One region of the Staphylococcus sp. acrmy genome, then DNA from elsewhere that is predicted to be linked to it. Evidence: predicted binding sites of a transcription regulator. Region 1 holds the regulator's gene; the other holds the start of a gene.
The links. Region 1 encodes NrdR, which represses ribonucleotide reductase genes. Its sites were predicted from a motif close to AACACNATATATNGTGTT; they were not measured.

Region 1 (10,471 bases):
GATATTGAAAATGATGTAATTATTGAAGCACATGAGAATAAAATGGCTCAAGTTATAACAAACTTGTTATCGAATGCTATCAACTATTCCTTAGAAGATAATAAAGTAATTGTGAGGGTTTATCGTAAGGGGTTAAAAGTTAATTTAGAAATTGAAGATTTTGGCATAGGTATTGATAAAGAAAGCCAAAAACATATATTTGAACGATTTTATCGTGTGGACAAAGCACGAAGTCGTGACTCAGGTGGTACAGGTTTAGGTTTATCCATAACGAAACATATTGTGGAAGCTCATAACGGTACTATTAATGTTGAAAGTGTGCCTGGAGAAGGTTCGCTATTTAGAGTTTCTATTTTAGATGAGAAAAAATAGAAAGTATAGAAGAAACGGAAATTAGAAGTAATTTTAAAGAATACGTATTTTCTTAAATATATTTTTTGATCGAAATTCACATTTTCATATACTAAGAAATTATTCATAAACTATACAGCCATAGAGTCGGACGTAATTAGTTTGTGCTTTTGGATGCCATTAATTGGTGACTTAAGTAAGAAACGATGAAAGTCCTAACTTACTAGGCTGTTTTTATTTTGAGCTGCTATAGAGTGAAAATCATTCATTCGTTCTGACGTCAGGAATATGCTAAAATATAGTTAAATTCAATCTGGAGGTTTGTGCTTTGAATAAATTAGTCCTAATAGATGGTAACAGTTTAAGCTTTAGAGCTTTTTACGCTTTGCCACTTCTATCTAATAAAGCTGGTATTCATACAAATGCAATTTATGGATTTGCTATGTTGCTTGAGAAAATAATTAGAGAAGAACAACCAACGCATTTTTTAGTAGCATTTGATGCTGGTAAAACGACTTTTAGACATTCTAAATATAGTCAATATAAAGGTGGCAGACAAAGTACACCCCCTGAATTAAGTGAACAATTTCCTTATATTCGCCAATTATTAGATGCGTATCAAACCAAACATTATGAATTAGAAAATTATGAAGCTGATGATATCATCGGTACATTAAGTAAGGAAGCTAGTAAACAAGACTTTGAAACAATTATTGTTACTGGTGACCGAGATTTAACTCAACTTGCTACCGATAATGTCACTATTTATTACACAAAAAAAGGTGTCACAGACGTCGATCATTATACTCCAGAGTTTATAGCGGAAAAATATGATGGCTTAAGCCCTCAACAAATCATTGATATGAAGGGACTTATGGGCGATACTTCTGATAATATCCCTGGCGTAGCAGGCGTAGGAGAAAAGACTGCTATTAAGTTACTTAAACAATATACTACCGTCGAAGGTGTTTATGAAAATATAGATAATGTTTCAGGTAAAAAGTTAAAAGAAAAACTTGAAAACAGTCAAGACGATGCCTTAATGAGTAAAGACTTAGCAACGATTAATGTTGAAAGCCCTATTGAAGTATCGTTAAAAGATACAATGTTAGAGGATTTACAAGACAATCAACAGAAGATAGAGCTATTTAAAAAGTTAGAATTTAAACAATTACTTGCTGATATTGATGGTGGAGAAGGCCAAACACAAGAAGATGTAAATAAGGAATTTGAGATCGAAACTGATTTTACACAAATAGATTTTGAAAATCTAAAAGAAGCAGTTATTCACTTTGAAGTGGATGGTTCAAATTACATTAAAGATTCAATTCTTAAATTTGGTTTCTTCAGTGGAGAGCATCATGTCGTTATCGATAGTGATGACATCAGCAATTATCCCGAATTAGTAAGTTGGTTAGAAGATGACACTACTCAGAAAAGTGTTTATGATGCTAAAAAGACATATGTCTGTGCACATAGATTAAATATTGATATTAAAAACATTACTTTTGATGCCATGTTAGCTAGCTATATTATCGATCCGTCAAGAACAATTGATGATGTACGCTCTGTAGTGACTAACTATCACCAACATTATGTTAAAGATGATATTTCTATCTATGGAAAAGGGAAAAAACGTCAAGTTCCACAAGATGACGTTTTAAATCAGCATATCGCATCTATTACAGAATCAGTTCATGCAGTACAACCTTTAATGCATGAAGAATTAGAAGCGCATAATCAAGTTGACTTATTGTTAGAGCTAGAACTTCCACTTGCACGCATATTAGGACAAATGGAAGAAATAGGTGTCTATACTGATGTTCGTGACTTGCAACAAATGCAACAAGAAATTCAAGAGAAATTAGATTTACTCATTAGTAATATACATGAAGCAGCAGGAGAAGAGTTTAATATTAATTCTCCAAAACAACTAGGCGTCGTATTATTTGAAACGTTAAAATTACCTGTTATTAAAAAAACGAAGACAGGCTATTCTACTGCTGTTGACGTTTTAGAACAATTACAAGGTGAACATCCTATTATTGATTATATTTTAGAATATCGACAACTATCGAAGTTACAATCTACTTATGTTGAAGGTCTTCAAAAAGTAATCAGTGATGACCAACGTATTCATACTCGTTTTAATCAAACATTAGCTCAAACTGGACGTTTATCATCAGTGGATCCTAACTTGCAAAATATACCGGTTCGTTTGGAAGAAGGGCGTAAAATACGCAGAGCATTTAAACCTACTTCAAATGACAGTGTGATTCTGTCAGCAGATTACTCACAAATTGAATTAAGAGTATTAGCTCATATTACGAAAGATGAAAGTATGACTGATGCATTCATTAATAACCATGATATTCATACTGCAACAGCAATGAAAGTATTTGGAGTAGAAGCGGATAAAGTTGATGATTTAATGCGAAGACAGGCAAAAGCAGTTAACTTTGGTATCGTTTATGGTATAAGTGATTATGGCTTAAGCCAAAGTTTAGGGATTACGCGTAAAAAAGCTAAAGTTTTTATAGATGATTACTTAGCTAGTTTCCCAGGTGTGAAACAATATATGTCAGATATTGTTGTCGACGCGAAAGCGAATGGCTATGTTGAAACGCTATTGCATCGTCGTCGTTACATTCCAGATATCACGAGCCGTAACTTTAACTTAAGAAGTTTTGCTGAAAGAACTGCAATGAATACCCCTATACAAGGTAGCGCAGCAGACATTATTAAACTAGCCATGGTTGAATTTGATAAACAAGTAAAGAATACAACTTATCATGCTAAATTATTATTACAAGTACATGATGAATTAATCTTTGAAGTTCCTAAAAACGAAGTTGAAGAATTTAGTTCATTTGTTGAAGAAATAATGGAACATGCTTTAGAACTAACTGTACCACTAAAAGTAGACTCTAATTATGGTTCTACTTGGTATGATGCAAAATAGAAAGAGGAATAATCAATGCCAGAATTGCCAGAAGTTGAACATGTTAAAAGAGGTATAGAACCTTTTGTTAAAAATACTACTATCCAAAGTGTTACTTTTTCTAAAAAAGTAATTGAAGGAAAGAATAATGGAAAAGAAACCATTATAAAAGGAATCAATTTAGATGGTTTTCGTCTTAATAGTGAAGGCTATACAATTAATGAAATAGAACGACATAGTAAATATATCGTTTTTTATTTAAAGAAGAATAATGCAGAACGTATTTTATTAAGTCATCTAGGAATGGCGGGCGGTTTCTTTATTGTTAATCAACTTTCAGAGATTAGCACGCCAAATTATCGAAAGCATTGGCATGTTGTGTTTCATTTAGATAATGGAAAAATGCTTGTGTTTTCAGATATACGACGTTTCGGTGAAATTAGAAATCTAAGTACCTTTAATGATTATCCAGCATTTTTAGAAATAGCGCCTGAACCGTTTGAAGAAGAGGCTATTGAACATTTCACTACTTATCTAGCACAGAAAAAAGTTCAAAATAAACCTATTAAGCAAATGTTATTGGATCATAAAATTATTGCCGGATGTGGAAATATTTATGCATGTGAAGCATTATTTAGAACAGGCATCGACCCTTCACGCAAAGTTAAAGATGTATCCGATCAAGAACGTCGTGTACTCTTCTACTACGTTCAAGAAGTGCTAAAAGAGGGTATAAATAACGGCGGAACAAGTATTTCGGATTACCGTCATGCTGATGGTAAGACAGGTGAAATGCAATTACATTTGAATGTCTACAAACAAAAAGTATGCAAAGTTTGTGGGCATGACATAGAGCAAAAAGTTGTGGCATCTAGAAATAGTCATTTCTGTCCACACTGTCAGAATTAAAAGAGAGCGGTGATTAAAATGCCTAAAGTTATTGGATTAACAGGAGGTATTGCTACAGGAAAGTCAACAGTTTCAGAATTATTAACAGCTTTTGGCTTTAAAGTAGTAGATGCCGATATTGCTTCTAGAAAAGCAGTAGCTAAAGGATCAAAAGGTTTAGAACAAGTAAGAGAACAATTCGGTGATGAGGCTATTACTTCAGAGGGTGAGATGGACCGTAAATATATGGGAGACTTAGTTTTTAATCAACCCGAAAAACGTCTTGAACTTAACGCTATTGTTCATCCGATTGTCCGAGAAATAATGGAAGAGGAAAAGCAGACATATCTGCAACAAGGATATAATGTCATTATGGATATTCCGCTTCTTTTTGAAAATGAATTACAAGATACAGTAGACGAAGTATGGTTAGTTTATACGTCTGAAAGTATTCAAATAGATCGATTAATGGAGCGCAATGATCTATCATTAGAAGATGCTAAAGCGCGCGTATATAGCCAAATTTCTATCGATAAGAAAAGTAGGATGGCTGACCATGTAATAGATAATCTCGGAGATAAACTCGAATTAAAACAAAATCTTGAACGTTTGTTGGTAGAACAAGGCTTTCTTGAAAAGGAATAAATAATACTCATAGATATGATAAAAACTAGCGATAACGAGACTTAAAGTAGAAGTAATTCATGCTTAGTCTCCTTATTGCTAGTTTTTTATATGTAGAAAATTTAACCTAAATGCAAATTTATTATTAAAATTAATAGAAAACGCTTCCAAATATCTTTTATTATGTTACACTATTTTTATAAAGTATAACATATAAACAAAGAATCAAGGGGTGCTTTAAATGTCAACGAATATAGCAATTAATGGTATGGGTAGAATTGGAAGAATGGTGTTAAGAATTGCCTTACATAATGATAATTTGAATGTAGTAGCGATTAATGCAAGCTACCCACCAGAAACAATTGCACATCTAATTAATTATGATACAACTCACGGAAGATACGATAAAAAAGTTGAGCCGATTGAAAATGGCATTCGTGTAGATGGTCATGATATTAAACTTGTTTCAGATCGTAATCCAGAAAACTTACCTTGGAAAGAATTAAATATTGATATCGTAATTGAAGCTACAGGTAAGTTTAATCATGGTGACAAAGCAATTAGCCATATTAATGCTGGAGCGAAGAAAGTACTATTAACTGGACCATCTAAAGGTGGCAAAGTACAAATGGTTGTTAAAGGTGTAAATGATGATAAATTAGATGTTGAAAAATTCGACATTTTTAGTAATGCATCATGTACAACAAACTGTATCGGACCAGTTGCAAAAGTATTAAATGATAAGTTTGGCATCGTAAATGGTTTAATGACAACAGTTCACGCTATAACAAATGACCAAAATAATATCGATAATCCTCATAAAGATTTACGTCGTGCACGTTCTTGTAATGAAAGCATTATCCCTACATCAACAGGTGCGGCTAAGGCCTTAAAAGAAGTGTTACCAGAATTAGAAGGTAAATTACATGGTCTTGCTTTACGCGTACCAACTAAAAATGTATCTTTAGTTGATTTAGTTGTTGACTTAGACAAAACGGTTACTGTTGAAGAAGTAAATGATGCATTTAGAAACGCTGGCTTAGATGGAGTTTTAGATGTTGAAGATGCGCCATTAGTTTCAGTAGACTTTAATACAAACCCTAACTCTGCTGTCATTGATGCACAGAATACAATTGTTATGGGTGATAATAAAGTTAAAGTTATTGCTTGGTATGACAATGAGTGGGGTTATTCAAATAGAGTAGTTGAAGTTGCTGAACAAATAGGTGATTTAATTGCTTCAGAAAGCACTGTAACTTCAAAATAAATTACAATTTAACATAGGTAAGATGGGTATATAGCTTTAAATGCCAGACATGCAAAGAGTTCTTAATGAATTCTTTACATGTCTCTTTTTTATTTATGTTTAACTTTATCTTAAAATACTTTCTTTATTATTTTTCTAAAATTCAAAAGATATAGCTTATGTTTGAAAAATACACTAGCTCAATGTGGCGAGATTCAAATAAACGCAAGAACATAATATAAAACAAACATATTTGGGCAAGTTTAGTCTGCTTTTGTCTCATGCTCTTTTATAGTATAATGAAGCATAATCTATTCAAGAGGGTGATAGATATGAAATGCCCAAAATGCAGTTCTACACATTCACGTGTAGTAGATTCAAGACATGCTGATGAAGCCAATGTAATTAGACGAAGACGAGAGTGCGAAAATTGCGGTACGCGATTTACAACATTTGAACATATTGAAGTAAGTCCTCTTATTGTTGTGAAAAAAGATGGGACACGTGAGCAATTTTTAAGAGAAAAAATATTAAATGGATTAGTCAGATCATGCGAAAAAAGACCAGTGAGATATCAACAATTAGAAGATATTACTAATAAAGTAGAGTGGCAGTTGCGTGATAGTGGACAAACAGAAATTTCTTCTAGAGAAATAGGAGAACATGTGATGAATTTATTAATGCATGTTGATCAAGTGTCATATGTACGTTTCGCTTCTGTTTATAAAGAGTTTAAAGATGTTGATCAATTATTAGCTTCAATGCAAGGAATTTTGAATGATAATAAACGGAGTGATTCATAAATGACTTTGAAATCTTATGAATATGGTTTAAGTCCACATGACGGTTTTCAAGTGTACCGTTATTTTTATTTAAACCATAGTCATCTAGATATACTTAACAGATTATATGTGCCTTTAATAGGTGCGCAGGCAATTGGTTTATACCATTTTATGAATCAATTTATACATGATAAAACTGATGAAGTATATACACATTATACGATAATGAATGAGCTAAAATTAAACCTTATTGAATTTAGAAAATATATGGATTTATTAGAAGGAATTGGATTGGTAAAGACATTTGTAAAACACGATGAACAGCAATCATTTTTTATTTATGAACTTGTCCAACCTCCAACTGCCTATCAATTTTTTAATGACCCAATGTTATCTGTTTATCTATATAGCGAAGTTGATAATAAACGCTATAAGAGTTTAAAGGCCTACTTCGAGAAGGATGAACCAGATTTAAATCAATTTCAACAAGTAACGCGTAAGTTTACAGATGTGTTTAAAGTGCCTCATACAAATGTTGCGATTGATTCTTCAACGATTCGAAAAGAGGCTACCTATAACGGCTTTGATTTGTCTAATGAAACTTTTGATTTCGATATGTTGAGAGAGATGTTACAACATCATTTTATAAGTAGCGAAATTATTACGAAGGAAGCGCGTCAACTTATTATTCAATTGGCAACTTTATATGGATTAACGGCAGATTCAATGAAACGAATCATTTTAAATTCTATCACTAGCGGGCAACAGTTGTCCTTTGAAGAAATGAGAAAGCATGCACGGTCGTTTTATCTGATTGAACACAACCAACAATTGCCAGAATTACAAACTAAATCAACTTATAATAATGACCATGCGTCAACTGAAAAAGCGAAAACTACGACTGATACCCCATCGTCAAATCAAGAGTGGTTGGAGTTGCTTGATAAAACAAGCCCGATTGATATGTTAGCGTCTTGGTCAGAATCAGAACCTACTTTTCAACAAAAAAGAATAATTGAAGAACTAATCGAACGTGAAAAATTATCATTTGGCGTAATAAATATACTATTACAATTTGTAATGTTGAAAAATGAAATGAAATTACCTAAAACATATATATTTGAAATTGCTTCAAATTGGAAAAAATTAGGTATCAAAACTGCTGAGCAAGCATATCAACAAGCGAAGAAAACGACTGAAGATAAACCTGCTTACAATTCTTCTAATCAAACACAGTCTCGTAAACGATACTCAAAATCTCAAGAAATCGTTTCGAGAGAGAAGACGCCGAAATGGCTTAAAGATAGAGGTCAACAAAAAGCGTCCACAAATAACGAAAATGATGAACAACTTGAAAAAGATAGAGAAGCCTTTCGTGCACAATTAGCCCAAGATTGGGAGGAGGATTAGATGAAACCGATCAATAGCATTCTCAAGACAAATAATGACTTAGAAAAAAGAATTGCTAAAATTAAACAACAAGTGATTAATGATCCAGATGTTAAAGCGTTTTTAATTGAACATAAATCCGAATTGACCAATGAAATCATTGATAATGATTTAAATGTATTGCAAGAATATAAAGATCAACAGAAGAACTATGATGGCCATGACTATGAAGACTGTCCCAACTTCGTAAAAGGACATGTACCCGAATTGTACATTGAGAATAATAGAATTAAAATTCGTTATAACTTATGTCCTTGTAAAATTAAATATGATGAAGAGCGTTTCAATTCTCAACTTATTACGTCACATCATATGCAAAGAGACACTTTAGACGCTAAGGTGAAAGATATTCATACTAATGGACGTAATCAATTAGAAATTGCAATGGCAGTTAATGATATTTGTAAAAAGTTAGTTAATAAAGAACAAGTTAAAGGGTTATACATCCATGGTCCTTTTGGTACGGGTAAGTCATTTATTCTAGGAGCAATTGCGAACCAATTAAAATCTAAGCGCGTCGCTTCAACTATTGTTTATTTACCAGAATATATACGTACACTTAAAAGTGGATTTAGAGATGGAAGTTATGAAACGAAGTTACAACGTATTAGAGAAGCTAATATTTTAATGTTAGACGATATTGGTGCTGAAGAAGTTACGCCTTGGGTAAGGGATGAAGTTATCGGTCCATTACTTCACTACAGAATGGTGCATGAATTACCAACTTTTCTGTCATCTAACTTAAATTTAGATGAGTTAGAACATCATTTAGCTATAACTCGAGAAGGGGCAGAAGAAACTAAAGCTGCTAGAATTATTGAAAGAATTAAAAGCTTAACGAATGCATATTATTTAGATGGGGAAAATTTACGAAACAATTGAATTTTAAAATAAGTGTTGTATAATGAAGTTAAATCTTAATCGTTGAAATAAACGAAGATACGATAGCTTAATCCATATTATACAGAAAGCCAATGTTTGATGAGATTTTGGTTAATATATTAAGTTATTACTCCTTCGTGTTTAGGTATTGGTAATCAGTACCCGGCTCAAGACCGTTATCTTAAGTAGAGATATTTAGCTATTCGCTAAATAACTAGGGTGGTACCACGACGAACTCGTCCCTGTTTAGGGGGCGGGTTTTTTATTTTCAACGATAATAGAATTTAAATTGGAGGATTATATTATGAGTCAAATTAATGTTCAATTTCCAGATGGTAATTCGAAAGCGTTTGATAAAGGGACTACAACAGAAGATATTGCACAATCAATCAGTCCTGGTCTAAGAAAGAAAGCAGTAGCAGGTAAATTTAATGGTCAAATGGTCGATTTAACAAGACCTTTAGAGGAAGATGGCTCAATTGAAATTATTACACCTGGCAGTGATGAAGCGTTAGAAGTATTACGTCATTCAACTGCTCACTTAATGGCTCAAGCTTTAAAACGTTTATATGGCGATGTGAAGTTTGGTGTAGGTCCTGTCATTGAGGGTGGCTTCTATTATGACTTTGATATGGATGAGAAAGTTTCTTCAGATGATTTTGAAAAAATTGAAAAAACAATGAAACAAATTGTGGATGAAAATCACAAAATTGAACGTAAAGTTGTTGCAAGAGAAGAAGCTAAATTATTATTCAAAGATGACCCATATAAATTAGAATTAATTGAAGCAATTCCTGAAGAAGAAAGCGTGACATTGTATTCTCAAGGTGAGTTTACTGATTTATGTCGTGGCGTACACGTTCCTTCAACATCTAAAATTAAAGAATTTAAATTATTATCAACTGCTGGTGCATATTGGCGTGGCGATAGCAATAATAAAATGTTGCAACGTATTTATGGTACTGCATTCTTCGATAAAAAGGATTTAAAAGCACATTTACAAATGTTAGAAGAACGTCGTGAACGTGATCATCGTCGAATCGGTAAAGATTTAGAATTATTTACTAATAGTCAACTTGTGGGAGCTGGCTTACCATTATGGTTACCAAACGGTGCTACTATCCGTCGTGAAATTGAACGTTATATTGTCGATAAAGAAGTGAGTATGGGTTATGACCATGTTTATACTCCAGTATTAGCAAACGTTGATTTATATAAAACTTCAGGTCACTGGGATCACTATAGAGACGATATGTTCCCACCAATGAAGTTAGACGAAACTGAAGAGATGGTATTGCGTCCTATGAA
Region 2 (10,471 bases), on a different contig from region 1:
CTTTTAAGAATCATAAACAATGAAATGATTTCGTAAAAATAGAAATTTTTAGAATTTTCAGTCTATCTTTAAATATTAATCTATCTATCAAGAATAAAGTTTGTTATTTATATTTACTATATTCTTATAGAAAATTAGGGATATTAATAAAATACGCTTTAATTCTTTAATAGGCAATAGTAAATTTAAGAAAATTAACTAAAAAATTAAAAAATTCCACTAAATTGTCAAACAACTTAGTGGAATTACAACTTTTCAATTAACGATTATCGATCTTTTCTGGATACATATCATGGTTCATTAAACGATGTTCAGCCATTTTCTCATATTTAGAATCTGGACGACCATAATTTGTATATGGGTCGATGGAAATACCACCACGTGGAGTGAATTTACCCCAAACTTCAATATAATGTGGATCCATCAATTGAATTAAGTCATTCATTATTATATTCATGCAATCTTCGTGAAAATCACCATGATTTCTAAAACTAAATAAATAAAGTTTTAATGATTTAGACTCAACCATTTTTACATTTGGAATATATGAAATATAAATTGTTGCAAAATCTGGTTGACCCGTAATAGGACAGAGAGAAGTGAATTCTGGACAATTAAATTTCACAAAGTAATCGCGTCCTTGATGTTTATTCTCAAAAGTTTCCAGTACTTCGGGTGTGTAGTCAAATTCATATTTATTATTTTGATTGCCTAATAATGTAATATCTTGTAAATCTTCTTTTTGTCGTCCTTGAGTCAATATACTCACTCCTTAGTATTGTTATGTTGTTCTGGTAATACACGTTGGCGTCGTGCCTTTTCAAACATGTAGTAACTAGCTCCAATAATAATGATATAACCCATTAATGCGTAGAAATCAGGCGTTTCTCCGAATAGTATAAAGCCAAATATAGCTGTAAAGATAATAGACGCATACGTAAAGATAGAAATATCTTTTGCAGGGGCGAAACTATAAGCTAAAGTTATACCAATTTGACCAACTGCGGCTGAAAGGCCGGCACCTAGTAGATAAATCATTTGAATTGAAGACATTGGTTCGAATGTCACGATTGAGAAAGGAATTAAAACAACTACTGAAAATAATGAAAAATAAAATACGATGGTATAAGGTGCTTCTCTAGTACTTAATGCACGAACACAAGTATAGGCTGAAGCGGCGAAGATACCTGAAAATAATCCTGATAGAGAGGTAATCATAGTTGATGAAAATTCTGGCTTAACGATGAAAAGCATACCAAATATAGCTACTATCATTGCGATGATTTGATATTTACGAACCTTTTCATTGAGAAAAATTAAACTGAGTAGAATAGTCCAAAAGGGATTAAGTTTCATTAAGGTATCGGCGTCACTTAGCACCATATGATCAATAGCGTAAATATTTAATAACACACCTATAAGCCCTAATGTTGACCGCGTAATTAAGAGTGGTTGACTGCTTAATTTACCGAACATCGGCTGTTTATATTTAAATATAAAAAATAATGGAATAAACATTGCGACGAAATTTCGCGCTAAGGATTTTTGGAATACAGGCAAATCTCCAGCTAATCTGAAGAAGACTGACATAAAACTAAAACCTATAGCTGAAATGAGTATGGCAATGATTCCCTTAACTTTTGGATTCAAGGTTTATCGCCTCATTTTTAAAAAATTACCGTATATATAGTAGCACACTTCAATTACTCTTGCATAAGTACTTGCAATAAGAAGGAAGTTATATTATGATTTTAATACGAACAAACGTTCTGTATAAATATAAACTTATCTTTCATATCAAAACCACGAATTATATTCGTGTTTTTTATTTAAAAATTAAAAACTTTTTGGAGAATGGTGCAAAATATATTGTCAGAATAAAATGATAACCTTTAAGAACGTTGATAACTCAATAGTTAACATTATTTTTTAAAATGCAAGTAAAAATACTCGGAATCATAAAATAAAATTTTTAGATGAATTTAAGTTCGTGGTGACGCACGTTCTACGATTTTTACGAACTTTTGTCACTAAATAGTGGCTTTTAATTGCAGGAGCAATTCTGTATAATAAAACACAGAATATAGTGTTGGTTTTAGAAATTAAACACAATATGTTGTGTTTTTAGACATTTTAAGGGTGGTATAAATAATTCAATTTAAAAGAAATTTCACACTCTTTTTGCTAAGTTTTTCCTTAAATCAACGCTATTAATACGAACGAGCTACGTAAAATAAATGATAAGATATTTTAGTTTAAACACTATATGTAGTGGTTAAATAATCCGAGTAATTATTTTAACTAAATAAACTATTAGCTTGTCGACTAAAATTTAAATGTCGAAAAATATATCGTATTCATTTTGGGCAGTTTTCTTATGTATCTAAGAGAACTTCTTTTTAATTAATTATACAGATTGACGAAGGAAGGCGTTCCAATGAAGGTAGTTTATTTTTCTTTTTCTGGAAATGTACGTAGATTTATAAAACGAAGTGAACTGACAGATGTAATGGAAATTACTAAAGACAATTGTAAGGACGTTATTAATGAGCCTTATATTTTAGTGACTGGAACAATCGGATTTGGTGAGGTGCCTCAAGAAGTGCAATCATTTTTAGAAGTTAATCATCTCAACTTACGTGCCGTAGCAGCGAGTGGTAATCGTAATTGGGGTCAGAACTTTGCTAAAGCAGGACGAACGATTTCCGAATCGTATAACGTGCCTTTATTAATGAAGTTTGAAGTACAAGGTACCAACAAAGATGTTATTGAATTTAAAAATAAGGTGGGGCATTTTAATGAAGATTATGGACGAGAAAAAATACAATCATATTGAGTTGAATAATGAAGTTACAAAGCGTAAAGATAATGGTTTCTTTAATTTAGAAAAAGATCAAGAAGCATTAAAAGTCTATTTAGAAGAAATCCGTAATAAAACAATTTATTTCGACAATGAGATTGAACGTTTACACTATTTAGTAGACAATAATTTTTATTTTAATGTCTTCGAAAAGTACAGTGAAGAGGACTTAATCGAAATTACAGAATTCGCTAAATCTATTAATTTCGAGTTTGCTAGCTACATGTCAGCAAGTAAATTTTATAAAGATTATGCATTAAAAACTAATGATAAAACTCAATTTTTAGAAGACTACAATCAACATGTAGCGATTGTAGCATTATATTTGGCTGGCGGTAATAAGCAACAAGCAAAACAATTTATTTTAGCAATGGTTGAACAACGCTATCAACCAGCTACGCCTACATTTTTAAATGCTGGACGTGCACGTCGTGGTGAATTAGTGTCATGTTTCTTATTAGAAGTTGATGATAGCTTGAATTCAATTAACTTTATCGATTCAACGGCTAAACAATTAAGTAAAATTGGTGGCGGTGTGGCAATCAATCTTTCTAAATTGCGCGCACGTGGAGAAGCAATTAAAGGTATCAAAGGCGTTGCTAAAGGTGTATTACCAGTTGCTAAGGCACTTGAAGGTGGTTTCAGTTATGCGGATCAACTAGGACAACGTCCTGGCGCAGGAGCAGTGTATTTAAATATCTTCCATTATGATGTTGAAGAATTCTTAGATACTAAAAAAGTAAATGCTGATGAAGATTTACGTTTATCTACTATTTCAACTGGTTTAATTGTACCTTCAAAATTCTTTGAGTTAGCTAAAGAAGGTAAAGACTTCTATATGTTTGCGCCGCATACTGTAAAACAAGAGTATGGTGTGACTCTAGATGATATCGATTTAGAGAAATACTATGATGATATGGTTGCTAATCCTAATATCGGTAAAAAGAAAAAAGATGCTAGAGAAATGTTAAATATGATTGCTCAAACTCAATTGCAATCTGGTTATCCATATCTAATGTTTAAAGACAATGCGAATAAAGTTCATGCTAATTCAAATATTGGTCAAATTAAAATGAGTAATTTATGTACTGAAATTTTCCAATTACAAGAAACTTCAGTAATTAATGACTATGGTATTGAAGATGAAATTAAACGCGATATTTCTTGTAACTTAGGTTCACTAAATATTGTTAATGTAATGGAAACTGGTAAGTTTAAAGATTCAGTACACACTGGTATGGATGCACTAACAGTAGTAAGTGATGAAGCTAATATTCAAAACGCACCCGGTGTAAGAAAAGCGAACAGTGAATTACATTCAGTTGGCTTAGGAGTAATGAATTTACACGGTTATCTAGCTAAAAACAAAATTGGCTATGAGTCAGAAGAGGCAAAAGATTTTGCTAATATCTTCTTTATGATGATGAACTATTATTCTATTGAACGTTCAATGGAAATTGCAAAAGAGCGTGGAGAAGTATATCAAGATTTTGATAAATCGGATTATGCTAATGGTAAATATTTCGAATTTTATACATCACAAGAATTTACACCACAATATGAAAAAGTTAAACGCTTGTTTGAAAACATTGAGATTCCTACTGCGGAAGATTGGAAAGCATTACAACAAGCAGTGGAAGAACATGGTTTATATCATGCTTATAGACTTGCAATTGCACCAACTCAAAGTATTTCTTATGTGCAAAATGCGACAAGTTCAGTGATGCCAATTGTAGATCAAATTGAACGTCGTACTTATGGTAATGCTGAAACATTTTATCCAATGCCATTCTTATCACCTGAAACAATGTGGTATTACAAATCAGCGTTTAATACAGATCAAATGAAACTTATTGATTTGATTGCTACAATTCAAACTCATGTGGATCAAGGAATTTCAACTATTCTATACGTTAACTCTGAAATTTCAACACGGGAATTATCTAGATTGTACGTATATGCTCATCATAGAGGGCTTAAATCTTTATATTACACTCGTAATAAATTATTAAGTGTAGAAGAATGTACAAGCTGTTCAATTTAATGTGAATAATGTCATTTAAAGATAGAAATAAATAGAAGAGGATAGAAGGTATAGCGCTTAAGACTAAGTCACTAGGTTGCTTTTATGGAGTCGTTTTCAACACTCTCCTAGAATGCAAAGTGTTAATAACTAAGTTTTACGCCCATACCTTGTCCTCTTAATTAATGTAATTTTAGGTTTTTAATAATAAAGGAGGATTTATTTAATGAAGGCCGTCAATTGGAACACTCAAGAAGATATGACAAATATGTTCTGGCGTCAAAACATCTCCCAAATGTGGGTAGAAACAGAATTTAAAGTATCAAAGGATATTGCGAGTTGGAAGACACTAACTGAAGATGAAAAAAATACATTTAAACGTGCGTTAGCAGGATTAACAGGTTTAGATACGCATCAAGCAGATGACGGTATGCCATTAATCATGTTACATACTACAGATTTACGTAAAAAAGCAGTTTACTCTTTCATGGCTATGATGGAACAAATTCATGCCAAGAGTTACTCACATATTTTCACAACGTTACTGCCATCTAGCGAAACAAACTATTTATTAGATACATGGGTAATTGAAGAGCCTCATTTAAAATATAAATCTGATAAAATTATTGAAAACTATCATAAATTATGGGGTAAAGAAGCCTCAATCTTTGATCAATATATTGCTAGAGTATCTAGTGTATTCTTAGAAACATTTTTATTCTATTCAGGTTTCTATTATCCTTTATATCTTGCAGGACAAGGTAAAATGACTACATCTGGTGAAATCATTAGAAAGATTTTACTTGATGAATCTATTCATGGCGTATTTACTGGTTTAGATGCTCAAAGTTTACGTAATGAACTTTCTGAGAATGAAAAACAAAAAGCTGATAAAGAAATGTATAAATTATTAGAAGAGTTATATAGCAATGAAGTGTCTTATACTCACATGTTATATGATGATATTGGTTTAACTGAAGATGTGCTTAATTATGTTCAATATAATGGAAACAAGGCATTATCTAACCTTGGATTTGAACCATACTTTGAAGAAAAAGAATTCAATCCAATTATTGAAAATGCATTAGATACTTCAACTAAGAACCATGACTTCTTCTCAGTTAAAGGCGATGGCTATACATTAGCGCTTAATGTGGAAGCATTACAAGATGAAGATTTCATTTTTGATAAATAAAATATTCCTTAAAGTAGGGACTGGGACATTCATATAAAAATGTCTCAGTCCTTTTAATTTTGACAATAATTAATTAAAACTAAGATACGTTGAAACCATATTTTAATTATAGCGTCTCTCGCTAGATGTCAGTTTCACTCCGCTTTTTTAGAATGAACGTCTACCACCTAAATTTCTCACTTCACTCATTACCCTTTTCTCGAATATTTGTCCTTGTGATTATTAAAGTTGTTTCAGCAAAAAACATAGCATTTAATTTAATATAATTTTAAAAATATCTGGAAACCTATTGAAATTCGTAATAGTAATCTTTAATATTAGTAGTGACGACAATGATAATCATTATCGTTGAAAGGATATTACTTTTTAAATACATATTTTAAATTGAGGGGAATTACTAATGAAGTTTTTATTTAAAGGCTATGTTCTACTCATTTTGTTAGTGATTTTATCAATTATCTCCTTATTTGTAGGGGTAAGCCAACTTTCCCTCGCAGATATATTCCACTTAAATGAAGAACAAAGAAACATTTTGTTCTCGAGTCGTATCCCTAGAACAGTTAGTATCCTTCTTTCAGGAAGTTCACTTGCATTAGCTGGACTGATTATGCAACAAATGATGCAAAATAAATTTGTAAGCCCTACCACAGCAGGAACGGTAGAGTGGGCAAAGTTAGGTATTTTATTATCGCTAGTCTTCTTTCCTCACGGACATATACTAATTAAACTGCTTTTCGCGGTAACACTAAGCTTGGCCGGGACATTTTTATTTGTTAGATTAATTAATTTCATCCGTGTTAAAGAAGTTATTTTTGTTCCTTTACTAGGCATTATGATTGGTGGGATAGTATCGAGTTTCACAACTTTTATCGCACTAAGAACAAATGCTTTACAAAGTATTGGAAACTGGCTAAATGGGAATTTTGCGATTATCACTAGTGGACGTTATGAAGTGCTTTATCTCGTTATCCCAATTTTAATAGTGGCATTTGTATTCGCCAATCATTTTACAATTGCAGGAATGGGAAAAGACTTTAGTCATAATTTAGGTGTAAGTTATGAAAAAATCATTAACATAGCATTATTCATTACTGCTGCACTTACTGCGTTAGTAGTGGTTACTGTTGGAACATTGCCATTCTTAGGTCTAATTGTTCCTAATATTATTTCTATCTTTAGAGGAGACCACTTGAAACACGCATTACCTCATACACTTATGCTTGGATCTATCTTTGTATTAATAGCTGATATTATAGGTAGATTAATTGTTTATCCATATGAAATAAACATTGGTTTAACAATTGGTGTATTTGGAACAGTTATTTTCCTAATCTTACTAATGAAAGGCAGAAAAGAATATGCAAATAAGTTCTAATATGAAAATAGGTATATTAATTTTTGCGACAGTTTGTATGGCGATTTTTTATTTATTAGTAGGCTTAGATTTCGAAATCTTTGAATATCAATTTCAAAGTAGATTGAGAAAGCTATTTTTAATCTTAATTGTAGGTGGAGCCATTGGTACTTCAGTAGTTGTCTTCCAAGCCATAACTACCAATAGACTATTGACGCCATCGATTATGGGACTTGATTCAGTCTACTTGTTCGTTAAAGTATTGCCCGTCTTTTTAGTCGGAACGCAAGCTGCTATCGTCACAAATGTATATTTAAATTTTTTAATTACGTTAGTCACAATGGTGTTATTCGCACTTATACTTTTCGAAGGCATGTTTAAATTAGGTAATTTTTCAGTTTATTTTATATTACTTGTCGGCGTGGTACTTGGAACATTCTTTCGTAGTATCACAAGCTTTATTCAACTCATCATGGATCCGGAGTCTTTCCTAGCAGTTCAGAGTGCTATGTTCGCAAGTTTTGAAGCATCTAATTCACGATTGGTATTTGTATCTAGTATTCTTTTAATTTTATTAATAATTATTACCATTATACTTCGTCCGTATTTAGATGTTTTATTACTTGGAAAAGCGCAAGCAATTAATCTCGGTGTATCTTATGAAAAAATGACACGATTACTACTTATTATCGTCGCTTTGCTTGTGTCCATTTCTACGGCATTAGTAGGTCCTGTCACATTTTTAGGACTTTTAACTGTCAACTTAGCACATGAATTAATGAAGACCTATGAACATAAATTTATTTTACCAGCAACGATTTTAATCAGTTGGATTAGTTTATTTACAGCACAGTGGATAGTTGAAAACTTATTTGAAGCCACAACAGAATTTAGTTTAATCATTGATTTAATTGGTGGAAGCTATTTCATCTACTTACTTGTTAAAAGGAGAAGTGCAAATTGATTGAAATAAAAAAATTAGATAAGTCGATACAAGATAAACCTATTTTAAAGGATATTAACGTTGATATTCAAAAAGGAACTTTGACTTCTCTTATAGGACCTAATGGTGCTGGTAAAAGTACCTTACTTTCGGCAGTAAGTCGTCTGTTTGAATATGAAAATGGAATTATCAAAATTGAAGATAAGCCTGTACTCGATTATAAAAGCGATGAATTAGCTAAAAAATTAAGTATTTTAAAACAAACGAATCATACTGAAATGAATATTACAGTAGAACAATTAGTTAGTTTTGGTCGTTTTCCATATTCAAAAGGTCGAATGAAAGATGAAGACTATAAACAAGTAGAATATGCGTTAGATTTGCTACAACTTCAAGACATTAGAAGTAGAAATATTAAAACACTTTCGGGTGGTCAAAGACAACGTGCTTATATAGCTATGACTATAGCTCAAGATACAGATTATATTCTATTAGATGAGCCGTTAAATAATTTAGACATGAAGCACTCTGTACAAATTATGCAAACGTTACGTAGATTGTGTAAAGAACTGAACAAGACGATTGTAATTGTCTTACATGATATTAATTTTGCGTCTTGCTATTCAGATGACATTATAGCTTTAAAAGATGGAGCAATCATCAAAGCAGATACAAGAGATCATGTTATTCAATCAGAAATTTTAAAAGAATTATACGAAATGGATGTCCATGTCGAAGAAATTAGAGGACAACGTATTTGTCTTTATTATGATGAAACTACTTTTTGATTAAATTAAAATCTAAATCATTTAATCGCATTACTTTAAAGGGGTGATGCTATTCGAAGGAATAGAGTAGAGAAAGTCCAGATGAAACTCAGCAGCAAGGTTAAATTTTTTAAGGAGTGATAGGAATGAAGAAAACTGTCTTATTTTTATTATTAACTTTAGTTTTAGTTTTATCAGCATGTAGTAACGGATCGAATAGTAGCAATGATTCAGGCTCTAAGAGTGAAAGTGACAACGCTAAAGAAACTAAAACTGTAAAAATTAAAAATGATTTTGAAGCAAGCGGTCAAGAACGAGATGGCAGCGACGCCAAAAAAATTAGCAATACTGTAGAAATTCCGAAAAATCCTAAAAGTGCAGTCGTATTAGACTACGGTGCATTAGACGTTCTTAAAGAACTAGGTGTAGCAGACAAAGTTAAAGCATTACCAAAAGGTGAAAACAACTCTAACTTACCAGACTTCTTAAGTGACTTCAAAGATGACAAATATCTTAATACAGGTAACTTAAAAGAAGTTAACTTTGATAAAGTAGCAGAAGCTAAACCTGAAGTTATCTTCGTTTCAGGAAGAACAGCTAATCAGAAGAATTTAGATGAATTCAAAAAAGCAGCACCAGACGCTAAAGTTGTATATGTGGGTGCAGATGAAGAAAATCTAGTTAAAGACATGAAGAAAAACACTGAAAACTTAGGTAAAATCTACGACAAAGAAGATAAAGCGAAAGAACTTAATAAAGATTTAGATGAAGATATCGCTGACATGAAAGACAAAACTAAGAAATTCGATAAAAAAGTAATGTACTTATTAGTTAACGAAGGCGAATTATCTACATTTGGTCCTAGCGGTAATTTCGGTGGTTTAGTATACAATACTCTAGGTTTTACACCAGTTGATAAAAATGTTAATAACAGTCGTCACGGTCAAAATGTAACTAATGAATATATCACTGAGCAAGACCCAGATGTTATTCTTGCAATGGACCGTGGTGCAGTAGTAGGCGGACAATCAACAGCTAAAGACACATTAGATAACGATGTACTTAAAAATGTTAAAGCAGTTAAAAATGATAAAGTTTATGAATTAGATCCAAAATTATGGTACTTCTCTTCAGGTTCAACAACTACTACAATGAAACAAATTGACGAATTAGAAGAAGTATTAGACAAATAATATATTAAATAAAGAAGTTGGAATTGAATTCCAAAAATAATGGCTTGCGGGTGATTTCAAAGTCGAAATCGCCTGCAAGCCTTATTAAATATTGGTATACTATTTTTTCTTTTTAGAAAAATGATCAAACATTGCT

Region 2: the regulator NrdR is predicted to act here: its motif matches at 2,259-2,276, upstream of nrdI (class Ib ribonucleoside-diphosphate reductase assembly flavoprotein NrdI).

What each region holds. Positions count from the first base shown of each region.
Region 1 covers NZ_JALCVE010000003.1:256,365-266,835, reverse strand. The annotation lists gene pnpS (two-component system histidine kinase PnpS) at 1-372, shown strand, start outside; gene polA (DNA polymerase I) at 680-3,313, shown strand; gene mutM (bifunctional DNA-formamidopyrimidine glycosylase/DNA-(apurinic or apyrimidinic site) lyase) at 3,329-4,201, shown strand; gene coaE (dephospho-CoA kinase) at 4,220-4,825, shown strand; gene gap (type I glyceraldehyde-3-phosphate dehydrogenase) at 5,046-6,071, shown strand; gene nrdR (transcriptional regulator NrdR) at 6,383-6,853, shown strand; gene FH144_RS04780 (replicative helicase loading/DNA remodeling protein DnaB) at 6,854-8,242, shown strand; gene dnaI (primosomal protein DnaI) at 8,243-9,163, shown strand; gene thrS (threonine--tRNA ligase) at 9,468-10,471, shown strand, end outside.
Region 2 covers NZ_JALCVE010000005.1:129,538-140,008, reverse strand. The annotation lists gene queF (preQ(1) synthase) at 260-760, opposite strand; gene FH144_RS06985 (DMT family transporter) at 766-1,650, opposite strand; gene nrdI (class Ib ribonucleoside-diphosphate reductase assembly flavoprotein NrdI) at 2,438-2,836, shown strand; gene nrdE (class 1b ribonucleoside-diphosphate reductase subunit alpha) at 2,799-4,904, shown strand; gene nrdF (class 1b ribonucleoside-diphosphate reductase subunit beta) at 5,110-6,078, shown strand; gene FH144_RS06965 (ABC transporter permease) at 6,479-7,453, shown strand; gene FH144_RS06960 (iron chelate uptake ABC transporter family permease subunit) at 7,437-8,396, shown strand; gene FH144_RS06955 (iron ABC transporter ATP-binding protein) at 8,393-9,163, shown strand; gene FH144_RS06950 (ferrated catecholamine ABC transporter substrate-binding lipoprotein SstD) at 9,289-10,335, shown strand.